DNA from 2 places in the Sphingobium sp. B10D7B genome. Region 1 is predicted to be linked to the other one. Evidence: riboswitches for the same ligand, from Rfam matches in the RefSeq annotation. Region 1 holds a riboswitch; the other holds the start of a gene.
What was found. A riboswitch is a leader RNA that binds a small molecule or an ion and turns the genes downstream of it on or off. The one in region 1 is predicted to bind cyclic di-GMP.
Positions count from the first base shown of each region.

Region 1 (7,753 bases):
CCGGCACGACGGTCGATTGCAGCGGGCTTCGCGCGCTCAAGTCGCCTGAGTGGGTGGTCGCCGCCTCGCTGGAACAGAGCTTTACGGTCGGATCGGGCGACCGCATCATCGCGAACATCTTCAGCCGCTATGAAGGGCCGCGCGAGCTGGATCTGGCCTACACGCCGGAAACGCGCGTTGGCGGATCGACCCGGACGGATGCAGTTCTGACCTATGCGTTCGAGGGCAAGGGCCTGAGCATCAGCGCATTCGTCAACAACATCGAGGATGACGTCGTCGTCAACAATGTGGCGCCAAACCCGGCCTATTCGACCATTGGTGTGGTCGCGACGTCGCTGCGCCCGCCACGGACCTACGGCGTGCGACTGTCGGGAACCTTTTGATTTCACCCGCATCACTCCAACGGCCAAATGCGAAAGCCTCGACGCTTCTGATCGTGTCGATCTGTGCGATGGTCTATTTTCTGGACGGGCTGGTCCACACGATCATGGGGCCGCTCGCTCCCGAATTCGCGCCGATGCTCGGCCTTGGTGATGCCGATCTCGGTCCGATCTTTTCGGCCAACCTGATCGGCCAGTGCATCGGCCTGATTGCGTTTCCTCCGCTGGCCGCGAGATTTGGCGACCGGTGGACGGTGGGGCTGACCCTCGCCGGCTTTGGCGCCGCTCAGGCCTTGACGGGTCTGGCGAACAGTGGCGAGCAGTTGTTCTGGATGCGGCTGATAACCGGCGTCCTGTTGGGTGGCTGTCTGCCGAGTTGCCTTGCAATCGTCACCGCAGCCGCCCCCGTTCAACGCCGCGGCCTGGCGATCACCTTCCTGTTCACCGGCTACGGCCTCGGCGCCACCATCGCGGGCATCGTCGCCATCGCCTTTACCGGACTAGGCGGCTGGCGCGTAGCGATGGGCGCGGTGGGACTGCTCTGCCTCGCGACATCCGTCATCACCATCATGGTTCTGCGGGATGCCGAGGACACAGCATCGCAAAGCCACGCGCCCCAACCCAGGGCCAACCCCTTGAACCTTCTGGCGCCCGACTATCGGCTGGGCACGCTGATGCTGTGGCTCGTCTTTATTGCCATGCTGACCATCAGCTACTGCCTCAGCTCGTGGCTGCCGGTTCTGCTCGTCCGGCTCGGCTATGCGCCGGCCTTCGCAGCCATGGCGCTCTCCATCTTTTCCTTCGGCGGCATCGCTGCGGCGCTATGCATGGGGCTTTTGATCGACCGTTACGGCGCCTGTCGCGTTCTCGTCTCGTCCCTGCTCATCGCCGCAGCGTTCTTCTTCGTGGCCGGCCAGATTGTGGGCGCGTCCTCGGCCTTGGTCCTTCAACTCGTTCTGGCAGCCTGCGGCTTCTTTGCCCTCGGCGCTTATGGCGGCGTAAATGTCATCCTCGCCAGCTTCTACCCACCGCACCTGCGATCGACTGGCATCGGATGGGCCAAGAGCGTCGGCCGCATCGGGACGGTCGCGGCGCCGGTGCTGATTGGCGCGCAGCTTGAGGCGGGCATTGCGGAGACCACCATTCTGGCCTCCTTTGCGGTGCCGGCTATCGCGGCAGCGATTGCGTTGACGGCCATGAAGGTGTTCAAGAGGCGTGGAGTCGCGACTGAGGGGCTATAATCCCAGAGGCGGCAGGAGAGCTGAATGTCCTACATCCGCAAGATCGAGGAATGGCGCGCCCCCGTCTCCATGGGTGCCATCTATGAACGCTTGCTGGAAACCGCCGGGACCGACCAGTTCGGCACCGCCGTCCATGATTCGGTGATGACGGTCACCGGTGGGGCGCGCAGAATTTACCTGTTCGAGGCGACGGGCAGAGAAACCAGCGAACTGCAATATTTCTTCGGCGAACCACGCGTGGAAGCAATGCTGCCAGCCTACAGCCAGCATTATCACAATATCGACCCGGTGTGCGACGCCTATAGCGCAGCGCCGTGCGTGAGCGACCTTGCCATCCAGCGCATCCGGCCGCCGGACATCAGCTCCGATGAGTTTCGCAGGCGCTTCTTCGATCAGGCCGGTATCGTTGAGCGCGTCTCGATCATCCAGCGCGGACCACAGGCCTGGCGCGTCATCAATGTCGCGCGCCATCGCTCCACCGGCCTGTTTACGGACGGCGAGCTGGACGCTTTGGTCGGCCTGGCTCGGCTGGCGCTGCCGATGCTGCCCCTCAACCGCCGGCGCGCCCTTTCCTGCTTCTCCTCCGCCCAGCACATCGAAAGCCGACTGCGGCACTTGTTCCCAAATCTGACCCGGCGCGAGCGGCAAGTCTGCGCCCGGGCGACCGCCGGCATGTCGGTCGAGGCAACAGCGCTGGATCTGGGTATCGCGAAAACGAGCGTCATGACCTATCGAAAGCGCGCCTATCAGCGACTGGGGATCAGCAGCGTGCCGGAATTGTGTGCGCTGGCAGCGCACTGATCTGGTGAGGAAAGGCGCTGCGAAAGGCTGGCGGAGAATTACGCGGACGTCTGTTATCGCGCTAATACTAAACCTTCCGGGAGCATATATAAGCCTCAAAGATGAATGACGAAGCCGGCGTCGGCTATTTAATGATAATATATCAAATACCTACATTATATCTAATGATGGCAATCATGCCCCCACACTTGCAATTATATTGCCCATGCGAGACGCCAGCCCTGGCGCCCGAACATTCGGTACGTCTCGCTTCCCACTACTGGGTTCAAGTGGCGGATGCCCCCCGCAGCTTCGATGCTGAAAATTATAAGTTAGCCAACTTCAAGTTGTGCGACCTGCGCCGCTCTGTCGCCTTTCAGTGCCCTCGCAATTACCGTCCTGATCACCAACTCGATCGCCGATAAAGTGGCGCCGCTCACCGTAAGTGGCTTTGACCAAGCATCTGCGACGACGGCCGTCTTTTGGCCCAGGCCAACGAGAAATTGGGACGCCCATCTTGCTCTGGCGACAGCGGGTGAACAAGCCACCCGCCGTTTAGGGGCCGTTCTTTAAAAATGGGGCACGCGGCCGCACGGCCATTTCAGCCCGAAGATTGCGCTGATGGAACGACCATCCTTTTTTGTCGCGTTCAAAATGTCAATGCCACGTTAGCGCGAGCGGCCGTTTCCTTAACAATCAACGCGGTACCGCAGCGCATTAACCATCTCTTTTTCCTACGAGATGATTTTATTGCTGTTAATTTTCGTAAATTGCATCTAAGGGCCGGTTAATGCGAGTCTTCTTGAAAGAAAATCAGCATTAAACCCGACAATGGCAAACCATCGGCGACGATGGGACGCAAAGCTTCCGGTCTCGAAAGAGATAGCGGGGATGCCGAAGGAACAAAAAGTGCCCGACATATCTTGTCGTGTAGTTGCGCCATCTCTCTCTAGACTTCAGCGCCCTGCTCTACAAAAATATGAGTTCAGCCTTTCCTGCATATTTTCGTGCAGCGGGCAGCGCGATACTATATACGCCGTGCCTTCTAAGGTAGGCGTGACAAGCGCCAATGCCTCAGCCACATATCTCGGCCACAGTCCGCTCGCCCACCGCGCCCTGCATCGCTCGGCCCCGCCTGCGATCGCGCTGAGCACCCAAGTCTTTCCGCGGAGGGAGACTGGCCTTTCTGTCACAGCGGATTGGGCAACCACGCAGCCAACTGGAACGCGGCGGGCAGCCTCAGCGGGGGCGCTGAGGCCAAAGCCTTGGCCAATCGACCACAGCACTCGCTGAAAAACCAACGGGGCAGAAGCGGCGCTCTACGCCCTGCTGCTGCCGCGCGCAACGATTACATCTAGATTTTTCAATACTTTGGGGGAAATCATGAATAAGCAAGCCAAGTTTCTCGTGTCGGCCGGTGTCACGGCCTTGTTGGTGGCGGCTTCATCCGCCGCGTCTGCCCAGAGCAGTGATCCGATCATCGTCGATGGGCAGAACGGCACCGGAAAAGTGGTCTCCGGCAACGCGGCGCTGTCCGGCAATAGCAACGTGGTCGGGAACAGCGTCGCTGTCGGAGAGGCTGATCGCCAGACGGTTTACACCAACTTCCGCACCGAAGGCGGCGCCGGCTCGGGCGGTGGTGCCGGTCTTGGCGGCGTGTTCTTCATTGATAGCGGCGCAACCCTAACGCTGAATAATGTGAGCTTTGCGAACAATCACGTCAAAGGCGGCGAAGGCGGTGGAATTGCCACGTCGTCGGTCGCGCCGATCGCGGTTTCAGTCGTCGGCGCCTCGGCAGATGCGTCCGCTGCCAGCATTCTGCAGCCGACATTGAGCGACGTGACTTACAATGGAAACGGGCAGTTCGTCGTCAACAAGATCATTTCTATCGGAGACAATACGCTCATTCAGGCCGGCGCAGGTATTGCCCAAAAGCTCGGTGACGGCTCGGTCGGCCAGGTGAACGCGACGATCACGGAGATCAATCCCGCGGGCAGCAACGCTTATGGGACGCTTAATGAAATAAGTCTGTCAGGCGGCATCGCGATCGATTCCTCCAACGTCGTCAGCGGCCTGCTGAGCGGCGGCAACACCGTCACTCTGAACGCCCCGGTGGCGGCTGCCGATGTGATGAGGGGCCAGACGGTCTATTACAAGGACACCAATAACGTCACGCGGACTGCTACGGTCAGTCAGGTCAACTATAACAGTGACAACAAAGTCACTTCCTATGTGCTCAATGAGTCGATTTCCGCGAACGGCCCGATCGACACGCCGGCTGTATCGGCCTTCGCGGTAACACGTTTCCAGTCGGCCTCCAGCTCGACGCTTTCGAACACGATTACGCCAACCGGACCGCTAGGCGGCTTTGCCGTGGGCATGACCGTCCAGGGCGCTGGCGTTCCGGCCAACACCGTCGTTACGGCTGTCGATCTGAACAGCGGTGTCGTCACCCTTTCGAACGCGATCGACCTCCAGCAGGTGACGTCGCTGAAGGCATCTTTCAGCCCCCTGATCTCGAACGGGAGCGGCAGCGCGACCATCCAGGTGGGCTCCATCGCGGGCTTCGCGGTGGGTCAGACCGTTTCGGGAACCGGCATTCCAGCCGGTACGACGATCACCGGGATCGACCCCGATACCAAGCAGGTGACGCTGAGCAACGTCATTGGCGCCAACGGCGTCTCGGCGATCACCGCCGGCAAGTTCGTGCTCACCAGCGATCCGGTGCTGAGCGTAAATAGCGGGGCAAAGACCATCCGCCTCGCCTCGGTTTCCGGCCTCACCGTTGGCAGCTTGCTGGTCGGGGATTCGGCTATTCCGGCCAACGCGGTGATTACCGCGATCGACACCGCAACCAATACCGTCTCCTACCGGATCGATCCGGAGGCAGCCAATCTCAACAAGGGCGGTGCCATGAACGGCCTGACCGCCTCGGCGCCCGCGGGCTCCAACGGTGGCAACGGTCAGTCGGGCAGTTCCTTCAACTCCATCCTCGTCGATGGCGAAGGGTCCGCCGGAACCAATGGCTATAACGGGGGCGCAAGTGCCAACGGTGCCGGCGGCGATGGCGGCAAAGGTGGCAGTGGCAGCAGTGGCAAGCCCTTCAACACCAGCCTCATCAATGCGGTTGCACAGGACGGCATCAACCTGGGGCTGAAGATTGCGCAAGGGGCCGCGGCTCTTGCCAACTTTCCGCCTGCAGCAGCGCTGTCGGCGTCATTCTACGTCGAGGTCGCCGCAGTCGGCGTGCAGCTTGCGCTTAACACCGCCAATCTCGTCACCTGGAATATCGACCTCGCGCAAGGCAAGGTCGGCCATGGCGGCAGTGGCGGCCAGGGCGGGAAAGGCGGCAACGGCGGCACCTTCTTCGGCGGTGGGGCCGGCGGCTCGGGCGGCTCGGGCGGTGCCGGCGCGACCGGGATCACGGACGGCGGCGAAGGCGGTTCCGGCGGCAACGGCGGCACGGGAGGCTTCGGCGCAGGCGGTGGTTCCGGCGGCGCGGGTGGCGCTGGCGGCCAGAACGGCCAGAGCATCGAAGGATCTGATGGCGATGGCGGCACGGGCGGGTTCGGCGCCGGCAATGGCTCGTCGGCTGGTGTTGGCGGCGGCGGCGGTTCCGGCTTCGGCGGTGCCATTTTCGTCCGCGAGGGCGGCACGCTGTTCATTCAGGGTAACTCGATCTTCGAGAACAATTCGTCTGTGGGCGGCTCAAGCACCAATGGTGGTGCGGCAGGCCAGTCCGCGGGTGGCGCGCTCTTCATGATGCGCGGTTCCTCCGTCACGCTGTCCCCCGGTGTCGGAAACACCATCACTTTCCGGGACTCGATTGCGGACGACAGCGCCACCAGCATCTCCGGAACCAGCCTTGCGGCCGGGAACGGCGCAGGCATCCGCATTGCGGGTGGCGGTCTGGTTCAGTTCCAGGCGGCAAACACCTATAGCGGCACCACCGACATCAATGGCGGCACATTGCGGGCCGACGATGGCGTGGGCATCCACGCATCGAGCCACATCCTGTTCAGCGGTGCCGGCACGATCGGCGCGTCGGGGCAGAATGACCTCAGCCTCACGAACGCCGGCGTGCTCCTCACCTCGGGCAATTTCATCCGCTCGGTCGGGTTCAACCCGAGCCAGATCTCATGGACAGACTCGACGGGTGCGACCAAGGGCAGCGGCGGTTTTGCCGCAACCGCGGAGGGCCTGACCGTCAACCTGGGTTCGCTGAACTCCGGCGTTGGCCCGACCCTGTACTGGAACGCGGGCGGGTTCCTCGCGAACGGCCAAACACTCATGTTCGGCTCCGATGCGGCCGAGGCAACCGGCATCGTCACCTTCCGCAACAGCATCAACATGAATGGCGGGACCGGCAAAATTGCCGTCTATGACAATGTCGCGAACAGCGATTATGCTGTCATGAACGGTGTCCTCTCCAACGGCGCGCTCGACGTGAACAGCGATGGCTTCACAGGCGCCCTTTATCTGACCGCCACCAACACGCTCAGCGGCATCACCGTTGGCGGCGGCACAGTTTCGACCAAGCTCAACGGCAAGGTCGGTCGCTTGATGAACGCCAGCACTGGCGGATCGGTTACCGTCAACGCCGGCTCACTGCTGCTCGCAGGCGACGAGACGCTGACCACCGTTCAGGTCTCGGCCGATGGCACCATGACGGCGCAGGGTGCCGTGACCAGCGGCGCGATCACCAACGCCGGACGATTGCTGCTGGCCGGCGGCGCCACAACGGGCGCCATCGCCAACAGCGGCACGCTCATGATGTCGAACGACGTCAATGCAGCCAGTGTGGACAACAGCAGCGTCCTTGCAATGCAGGCCGACCTCACTACGGCGGGCACGTTGAACAACGATGGGCTGCTCTTCGTGGTGGGCTCAACGCCCGAAGCCACGGAAGGCGCGGTGACCCGCAAGATCGTCACGGCAGGCCTGACCGGCGGCGATGAGAGCGTGATCCAGCTCGGCGGCCTGACCGGCACGGTCGGTAATGTGCTGATCCTCGATCAATCCGGAAACAGCAGCCACGCCGGCGCCATCACCGGCGCGGGCGCGCTGACCAAGCAGGGTGCGGGGAAGCTTGCCCTGACCGGCGTGAGCGACTTCACTGGTCCGCTCACCATTGAGGCCGGCGAAATCGACACCACCGGGGGCGGCACTCTTGCCAACACGCTGGCGGTATCTGTGAGTGAGAATGCCACCTTCACCCTCGGCACCGACGATGTCATCACGTCGATCAGCAACGCCGGGACGCTCACCGCCAATGCAACGATCGGCCTGAACACGATCGACAACAGCGGCAGCGCCACGATCAATGCGCTTCTCATCGCCAATGGCGATGTC
Region 1 covers NZ_JAOQOQ010000001.1:2,735,281-2,743,033, forward strand. The annotation lists gene M2331_RS12975 (TonB-dependent receptor) at 1-383, shown strand, start outside; gene M2331_RS12980 (MFS transporter) at 452-1,621, shown strand; gene M2331_RS12985 (helix-turn-helix transcriptional regulator) at 1,646-2,422, shown strand; cyclic di-GMP riboswitch class I at 3,225-3,300, shown strand; gene M2331_RS12990 (autotransporter-associated beta strand repeat-containing protein) at 3,785-7,753, shown strand, end outside.

Region 2 (7,753 bases), 240 kb from region 1:
TGCCGGGTTGGCGTGCGTGCCGGAGACCGCGCCCGTCACATAGATGGCGATGGTGACGGCAAGGCCCCAGGTGATGCACACCCCGAAATAGGCTGTGCTGTAAGGGCTTGGATCATAAAGGAAATACATCGCGGCGGCAGAACAGCCGATGGTGATGATGATGAACACTGCAATGCATTCGGAGATCAGTTCTCCAATAAATGCCTTCCCCGGTGACATTGGCCCCTCCACGTTTATCGATTGTCATTTATCCGACGGCGTTGACGTCCACCCTCGCATGGTTCGCGAGATAGGCTTCCAGCGCCGCCACCTCTTCCTCGCGCATATGCAGCCCAAGTTTCGATCGACGCCAGACAATATCGTCGACCGAGCGTGCCCACTCATGCGCGAGAAGATAATCCACTTCGGCTTGCGTGAGCCCGGCGCCGAAATGCTGCCCGAGCTCCTCCGCCGTCTTCACGTCCGCGAGCAGCTTGAAGATGCGTGAGCCGTAGCTCTCCGCCAGGCGGCGGATGGTGGTTTCGCCGAGAAAACCGACCTTCTTCCGCAGGTCGGCAATGAGGCCATCCAGCCCTCGCGCGTCCAGGTCGCCGCCGGGCAGCGGAGCGGTGGCTGTCCAGGCCGGTCGCAGGCTCGGAAGGTGCCGGGCGAGCTTATCCATCACCTCCTCCGCCAGCGCGCGGTGCGTGGTGATCTTGCCGCCGAAAACGCTCATAACCGGCGCCGCGCCCCCGGCATGATCCAGCGAGAGGACGTAGTCGCGACTGATCTCCGACGCGTTGGTCGTCGCGTCGTCATAGAGCGGGCGCACGCCGGCAAAACTCCACATCACATCCTGCGGCGTGATCTGCGTTGCGAACCAGCGGTTCACGGAGTTGCAGAGATAATCCGTTTCGGCGGCGTCGATCGTCACGACGTCCGGCGCGCCCTGCCACTCCACATCCGTCGTGCCGATCAGCGTGAAGTCGTTTTCATAAGGAATGGCAAAGACGATGCGCTTGTCCGGATTCTGCAGGATATAGGCATGGTCGCCCTCATACAGCTTGCGGGTGACGATGTGGCTACCCTTGATCAGCCGCAATGTGCCCGCGCCCGCAACGCCGGCCCGCTCGGGCAGGAAATCAGCGGCCCAGGAGCCGGTGGCGTTAATGAGCACATGCGCCGTCACGGAGAACGGCGTGCCGTCAGTGCCCAGCAAGGACACGCGCCAGCCATGCTCATCCCTTTGTGCGGCGAGGCATTTTGTGTGGGTGAGGATCGTCGCGCCATGCTCGGCGGCATCCTGCGCGTTGGCGACGACGAGGCGGCTGTCGTCGCCCCAGCAATCGGCATAGACATAGCCGCGGCCAAACCGAGATTGAATGGCGCTGCCATAGCCATCCCCGGCCAGCCTGATCGCCCGCGAGTGAGGCAGGCTGCTGCGCCCGCCCAGCCGATCATAGAGGAACAGTCCGATGCGCATCATCCACATGGGGCGCATGCCGCGATCATGGGGCAAAACGAACTCGAGCGGGCGGATGAGATGCGGCGCCGCACGCATCAGCCGTTCCCGCTCCGCCAAGGCCTTGGCGACCAGCCGGAACTCATATTGCTCGAGATAGCGCAGCCCGCCATGGATGAGCTTGGTGCTGGCCGAGGAGGTGTGCGCGGCGATATCGTCCTGCTCGACGAGCATGACACGCGCGCCACGACCCGCCGCATCGCGCGCAATCGCAGCGCCGTTTATGCCTCCCCCAACGACCAGAACATCATACTCGATAGCCATGAAGCGACTTTCGCAGGGCCTGATAACGAAAGTCAATTACTTTCGTATATTTCGTTATTTTGAGATGAGTAGATGGTCGGCCCCCGGCGCGAGCGAATTTCGCTCGCAAGACTATATTGGCTAGCGAGTTTCCCGTTAGCTTGGCCGGACGACGGGGTCGGCGCGAGATACGGGACCTATCAGCGCACCGGCAAAGCGAAATTTCAAACGAACCGGTCGGATGTACCCGCGCGGCGTCGGCAGGCTATCAATATCGCTGGACCGCAGCACGCCGTGATGGCTATCGGCTGGGCGATGAGTGTCATCGCAACCATCATGAATTCGGCCACCGGCCAACCCGTTCAGAAAATGACCTTCGGTCGCATGCCCAAGCCCTGGGCCAGCTTCAATCTGGAGAGCGGCGAGCTGGTGACGATCGATCGCGTGCAGGTCGGCAAACCGGCGCCCGGCAAGTTCGTCGCCCCCGTCGAGGTCTGGGTGACGCCGAAAAGCTGATGTCGTCGGGCCCGGAGCGGATGAGCGACATTCTGATCGTCGGCGGCTCGCTCGCTGGCCTCATGACCGGCCTCGCCTTGTCGCGGCATGGCTTCTCGATCACGTTGCTGGAGCGCTCGACCGATACCGACCGGACCGGGGCAGCGCTGCAGGTCGGCTATGGCTTGCTTGAGCAGTTGACTGGGCGTCCTCACGCTACGGGCGCGCTCGCCACGGGTGTCCAGGCATGGCAATCGGTCTATCGCGGTCTGCGCGCAGCGGCGGACGAGGCGGGCATTGTGGTCCTGCAGAACGCCCGCGTCGAAGCGACGGGAGAGGCGGAGGATCGGGCTTGGGCAAGGACCGCCGATGGTCGGCAGTTCGATGGCAAGGTGCTGGTCGGCGCGGACGGCTATCAGAGCGTCGTGCGGCGGCAGATCAGTCCGGAGCGCCCCGATGCGGTCTTCGCGGAGTATCTGGCCTGGGTCGGCTTTGCCGAAGAGTCGGCCCTGTCTGTCCGCTATCCGCCCAATCTGGAGTTCCTCGAGTCCGGGCCCTATGTGCTTCTCGGCTTTCCGCTGACCGCCGCCGATGGCAGTCCGGAGCGCGGCCGCCGCCGGGTCGGCTGGGGCTGGTACGACGCCGGGCATAACGCAATCCTCCGCAGCACAGGGGCCGTCGAGGGCGCGCTGGTGCGGCATTCGCTACGCCCGAACGACATGTCGGATGCGCTGTTCGACGAGCTGGCCGCACTGGCGCGCCGGCACTGGCCATCGCCCTGGCGCGACGCGATCCTGGAATGTATCGCCCGCAAAGCGGTGCTCGGCACACCGGTCGTGGAATATTGTCCCGACCGACTCGTCGCCGGCCGCATGTGTCTGGTTGGCGACGCTGCCCATGTCTGCACGCCGATGACAGGCAATGGCTTTGCAACCGCCGCGCAAGATGCTCTCACCCTCGCGCGCTGCCTCGACCCGGCGGCCCTGCGGGCCGACCCCAAAGCCGCACTCGCGCGATATGAAGCGTCCCGGCTGCCCGAGGTGCGTAGACTGGCGCGGTCCGGCCAGCAGATCAGCCGGAATTTCGTGGGCTCTGTGGTTGAGGCGGTTGCTCTGACATAGCGGTGGGCCGGTAGCACGAAGACCTTTTCAAGCCTGCCTTTCGTCGCCCTCCGGCATTGCGCCGACATCTTGAGGCAGCGGCCCACCGCAGAAGCGCTTAGATGAGAACCGACGCTTGGCAGCGTCGCGCGCTCCACGCCCTGACAGGCGAAGCGAGGGGAGAGGAGCCCAAGCGGCGTTTTTCGCGGGAGGGGCCTTGGCATTTAGCCCGGATGTGCAATTCGTCGGGATCATAGCGGCTGCAACGAAATACATCCTCATGGAATTCGGGTTGGCGCGAGCTAAGCGCATCGTCGGTTCGCTTCAGTCCGCGAAGTTCTTGGCGAGTTGCTTAGGCTCTGGTGATCCAAAACTCGCGTTTATTTCATTGAAAACAAACGGTCTCCCAGTCGGGCACTCGATCTGCGGTTCAACATGGGAGTAGTCGCACAATTCTCCATTTGGTCGTTCAGCACATAGCCGTTGACTGTGTAGTGTATAATAGTTAAATCAAAATTTACCTAATAGCGCCCGAGATTCTCGGTCGAAACGGCAAACCATCGGCGACGATGGGACGCAAAGCCTCCGGTCCCTCACAGGGATAGCGGGGTTACCGAAACGGAGAACTATTGTGGACCTGTCGTCCTCGCGCATTCCAGATCCTTTCCGCTCTCGTCGGGCAAGGGCCCGTCTTTGGCGACGGTCAGCGAGCGCCCGTACCGATCATCACGTGATCCAGTTGCTTGCGACTGGCTCGCCAGACGCACCCGCTTGCAATCCAAAGCTCCGCGAAACGCAGCCGCCCGAGGGCCTCCAAGGCGCGCGGGGTCTAATATTTTCCGATTAAATTCATGTGCATATCAAGTAAGAGAAAGACATCGTCATGTTCGTGAACTTGAAGTCTATCGCGACAATTGCGCTTCTGGGTTCCATCCCGGCGGCAAGCTACGCTCAGTCCTCAGCATCTGTGTCGACCACGGGTACGGCCCGGATCGTTCAACCGATCTCGATTTCAAAGACCAGCGACCTTGCGTTCGGCACGATCGTGAAACCCTCTGTAGCAGGGACCAACACGGTCACTGTCGATGCTTCGACAGGCAATCGCAGCCTGTCTGGTTCCGGCGACGCAGTTGCCGCTGGCGGCACGACGTCGCGCGCAGCCTATACGGTCTCAGGTGAAGGGGGGCAGACCTTCTCGATTTCGGTGCCCGCCAGCTTCTCCATGACTGGTACGCCCGGCGGCACGATCACCGTCACGCTGACGCCGAGTGCAGCGACAGGCACATTGTCCAGCACCATCGGCACAGCTGGCACCGCAACCTTCGGCGTTGGCGGTAGCTTCTCCCTGCCCAATACGCAGGCCTCTGGCAATTACTCGGGCACCTTCACGGCGACCGTCGCCTACAACTGACCTGTGACAGGAGCGTCTCGTGACGGTCTCATCATCCATCCGGATGGGAGCGCGCCTGTTGCTGGCAACCGCTCCTGCGCTGGGAGCGCTGTGCATTTGCGCGGCGCTTCCGGCCTCACAGGTGAATGCGGCTGAAGCGACCGCGAAGGGCCAGGTTTCGATCGTGGAGCCGGCTTCGATCACGCAATCGGCGAAAGAGATTGCTCTGCAACCCGTGCTGGTTCTCCAGTCGAGCCTCCGGGTCATGATCTTGTCGCCAGGGCCGCAGTCAAACGAGAGCGACCAAAAGGCCGGTCTTTCCCGGGCCGCTCCTATTCAAATCGCCGGGGGCAGCAACCAGACGTTTTCGCTCCTGGTCTCACGAGCATTCGTCCAGCCAGGCACAGGGGGTTCGCTTAGTGTCCCGATTGCGCCGCTGAGCGATGATAATTTCCCGTCCTTTGAAGCCGGTCCCTCGGGGTTCGAAGATGTTCTCATGGGCAGGTTGAGCGGCGATGGCCTTCTGTCTGTACCGCCGTTTCTTTTGAAAGCACTGCGCGACAGCTACGGATCCGACGGCGGGCCTTTGCTGGTCCTGGCGCAATATGATTGAGCGAGAGACGCCGGTGATGACTCTCCCAGGCGTCGTGAAGCGTCTCACGCGATCCGCGAACCAACGCAAGAGCATCGCTATCGCTATCGCGTTGGTCGCTGGCGCCTTCCCATCCGCTTTTTGCACTTCCTCTTCTGCCCAGCCTGCGACCACAGAGCAAGCCGGCGGAAGCGCCAGCCTCAACATCAATCCAAAGCGGATCACCTTTGATCGGCTGGGGCGAACGGCGAGCATATTCCTCTTCAACCAAGGCACCGCTGCCGGGGTATATGACATAAGCTTTGTCGACCGGGTCATGTTGCCCACCGGCCAGATCCGCCCGACGGATGAAGCAGACGGCGCGTCGGAGGTGAAGGACCTCAGTGCCAAGCTTCAGTCCGCGCGTTCCATGATGCTGGTGACGCCCAGGCGCGTGCTGCTCAAGCCGGGGACGGGGCAGACAATCCGTCTTCGTGCAGGTGGCACCGGCGACTGGCCCGCCGGCGAATATCGCACGCATCTGACGGTGACGGCGGTGCCGCCACCTGACACGGGCCTAACCGCCGATCAGGCTGCGAATGCAGAGCCCGGTGCTGTTTCGTTCCGCATCGCATCTGTCCTGGGCATTTCCATCCCTGTGATCGTGCGCATCGGCACGCCCCAGGTTGAGGCCGCGATCGAAAACACACGGTTTACGATGGAGAGTCCTGGGCCGGGGTCTGAGCTGAACAGCCCTATGCCAGTCGTCACTTTTGACCTTGTGAGGCGTGGGCCGAATTCCCTTTTCGGCGATATCGAAATCCGAAAGGCGAAGGCGCGCCGTGAGGACGAGCCGTTGGGTGTCGTGCGGGGGATCGGTGTCTATCCTGAGATAGAGCGGCGACAGGTAAAGATCGCTTTGCGCTCTCATCCGCAGCGAGGCGAGCAAATCAGCGTTGTGTTCACCGACCAAGACACAGCTCCGGGGAAGATACTTGCGCAGAGCCAGATCTCCTTGCCGTAGCCTGTGGATTGGACTGATGCTCATGATCGCCACTGCTCAGCCTACTCCTCTTTGGGCGGACAGCGGCGAACTGGCCGCTGACGATAATCAACTCTTGCTGCTTGAGGTTGTCCTTGACCGGGCATCTTTATCGGATGCGCTTCCCGCACTTCAGGTGGGCGACGATGTCGTGCTCATCCCCGTCGGCGCGCTCACGCGCCTTCTCGATCTGGATGTTCAGGTTTCACCAGCAGATGGTAGATTGACGGGGCAAGTGGGCCAGGCTCGCCAGTCCATCTTCCTTGACATTGCACTGGGTGAGGCGCGGGCGGGCACTGCGCGCATCATTCTGAAGCCGGGTGACGCGCTGCAAGACAGCGGCGACATCTACCTGACCCTTTCCCTGATGGAACGGCTGCTCCCGGTTCGAATGACATTGGATGTGTCGGAGTTGACGCTCAATCTGGAGGCCCGAGAGAAGCTGCCCGTTCAGATGCGGACTGAGCGGATGGCGCAGGGAAAGAGCATCGCACATTCTGGCGCTGTCCTGGAGCCGGTTCTTTCGGTGGCGGCGCCAGCTGGCATGCTGTCTTTTCCCGCCTTCGATGTAACCATGGATTTGGGCTCGGATACGCGGGGGCAACCCTTTCAAAGGCGGTTCGACGTGCGGGCTTCGGCCGCATTCTTGAACGCCGGGTTTCAAGGTTATCTCGCCTCCGACGATCGTGGGAAGCCAGCTCTGGCGCGGTTGCTTCTTGAGCGACGTGAGCCGAAGGGTGGCTTGCTGGGCCCCCTGCGGGCGACCAGTGCTTCCTTGGGCGATACATTCCTGCCGGCCCTCGCACTGGGCCCCAGAAGTGTTGCCGCGCGTGGCTTTGCGTTTTCAACCCGGCCTTTGGAGCAGGCGAGCATCTTCGAACGTGTCGATATTCGCGGCGAGCTCGCGCGTGGGCATGACGTCCAGATCTATGTGAACGACATTCTGAGCGGTGCGCAGTCGACGGCGGTCGAAGGACGCTATGAATTTGACGATGTCCCCTTGGTTCGTGGCCTCAATGTCATCCGGATTGTGGATTATGGCCCCAATGGCAGCCGCACTGAGACCACCCGGGTCATTTCCGTCGGCAGCGGACAGGCCGCTCCCGGAGAAATGATCATTGACTTTGGCATTGGCGAGCAGGGCAAGACCCTCGTTGGCTTTGAGGGCTCGCAGGAGCCATCCGTGGGCGCTGGGCGGCTCGTCGGTACGCTGAATGTGCTGTACGGCTTTTCCGAGCGCTGGACAGGCGCGGTCGGTTTCGCGCGCTATTCGCCCACGCAGGATGCCGCGCGCTTCCTCCTCTCGGCCGGCGTGCGAGGTTCGGCATTCGGCCTGGCTGTTCAGGGCGATGCAGCGCGAGACAGTCTGAGCGGATATGCTGCTGCTGTGGGCATCGCTGGCAAGCCGTTC
Region 2 covers NZ_JAOQOQ010000001.1:2,979,013-2,986,765, reverse strand. The annotation lists gene M2331_RS13885 (MIP/aquaporin family protein) at 1-219, opposite strand, end outside; gene glpD (glycerol-3-phosphate dehydrogenase) at 248-1,765, opposite strand; gene M2331_RS13875 (hypothetical protein) at 2,060-2,260, shown strand; gene M2331_RS13870 (FAD-dependent monooxygenase) at 2,281-3,360, shown strand; cyclic di-GMP riboswitch class I at 3,881-3,957, shown strand; gene M2331_RS13865 (DUF4402 domain-containing protein) at 4,223-4,750, shown strand; gene M2331_RS13860 (hypothetical protein) at 4,770-5,342, shown strand; gene M2331_RS13855 (hypothetical protein) at 5,335-6,324, shown strand; gene M2331_RS13850 (hypothetical protein) at 6,341-7,753, shown strand, end outside.
Region 2: linked by a shared signal. The riboswitch ahead of M2331_RS13865 (DUF4402 domain-containing protein) and the one ahead of M2331_RS12990 (autotransporter-associated beta strand repeat-containing protein) in region 1 are both predicted to bind cyclic di-GMP.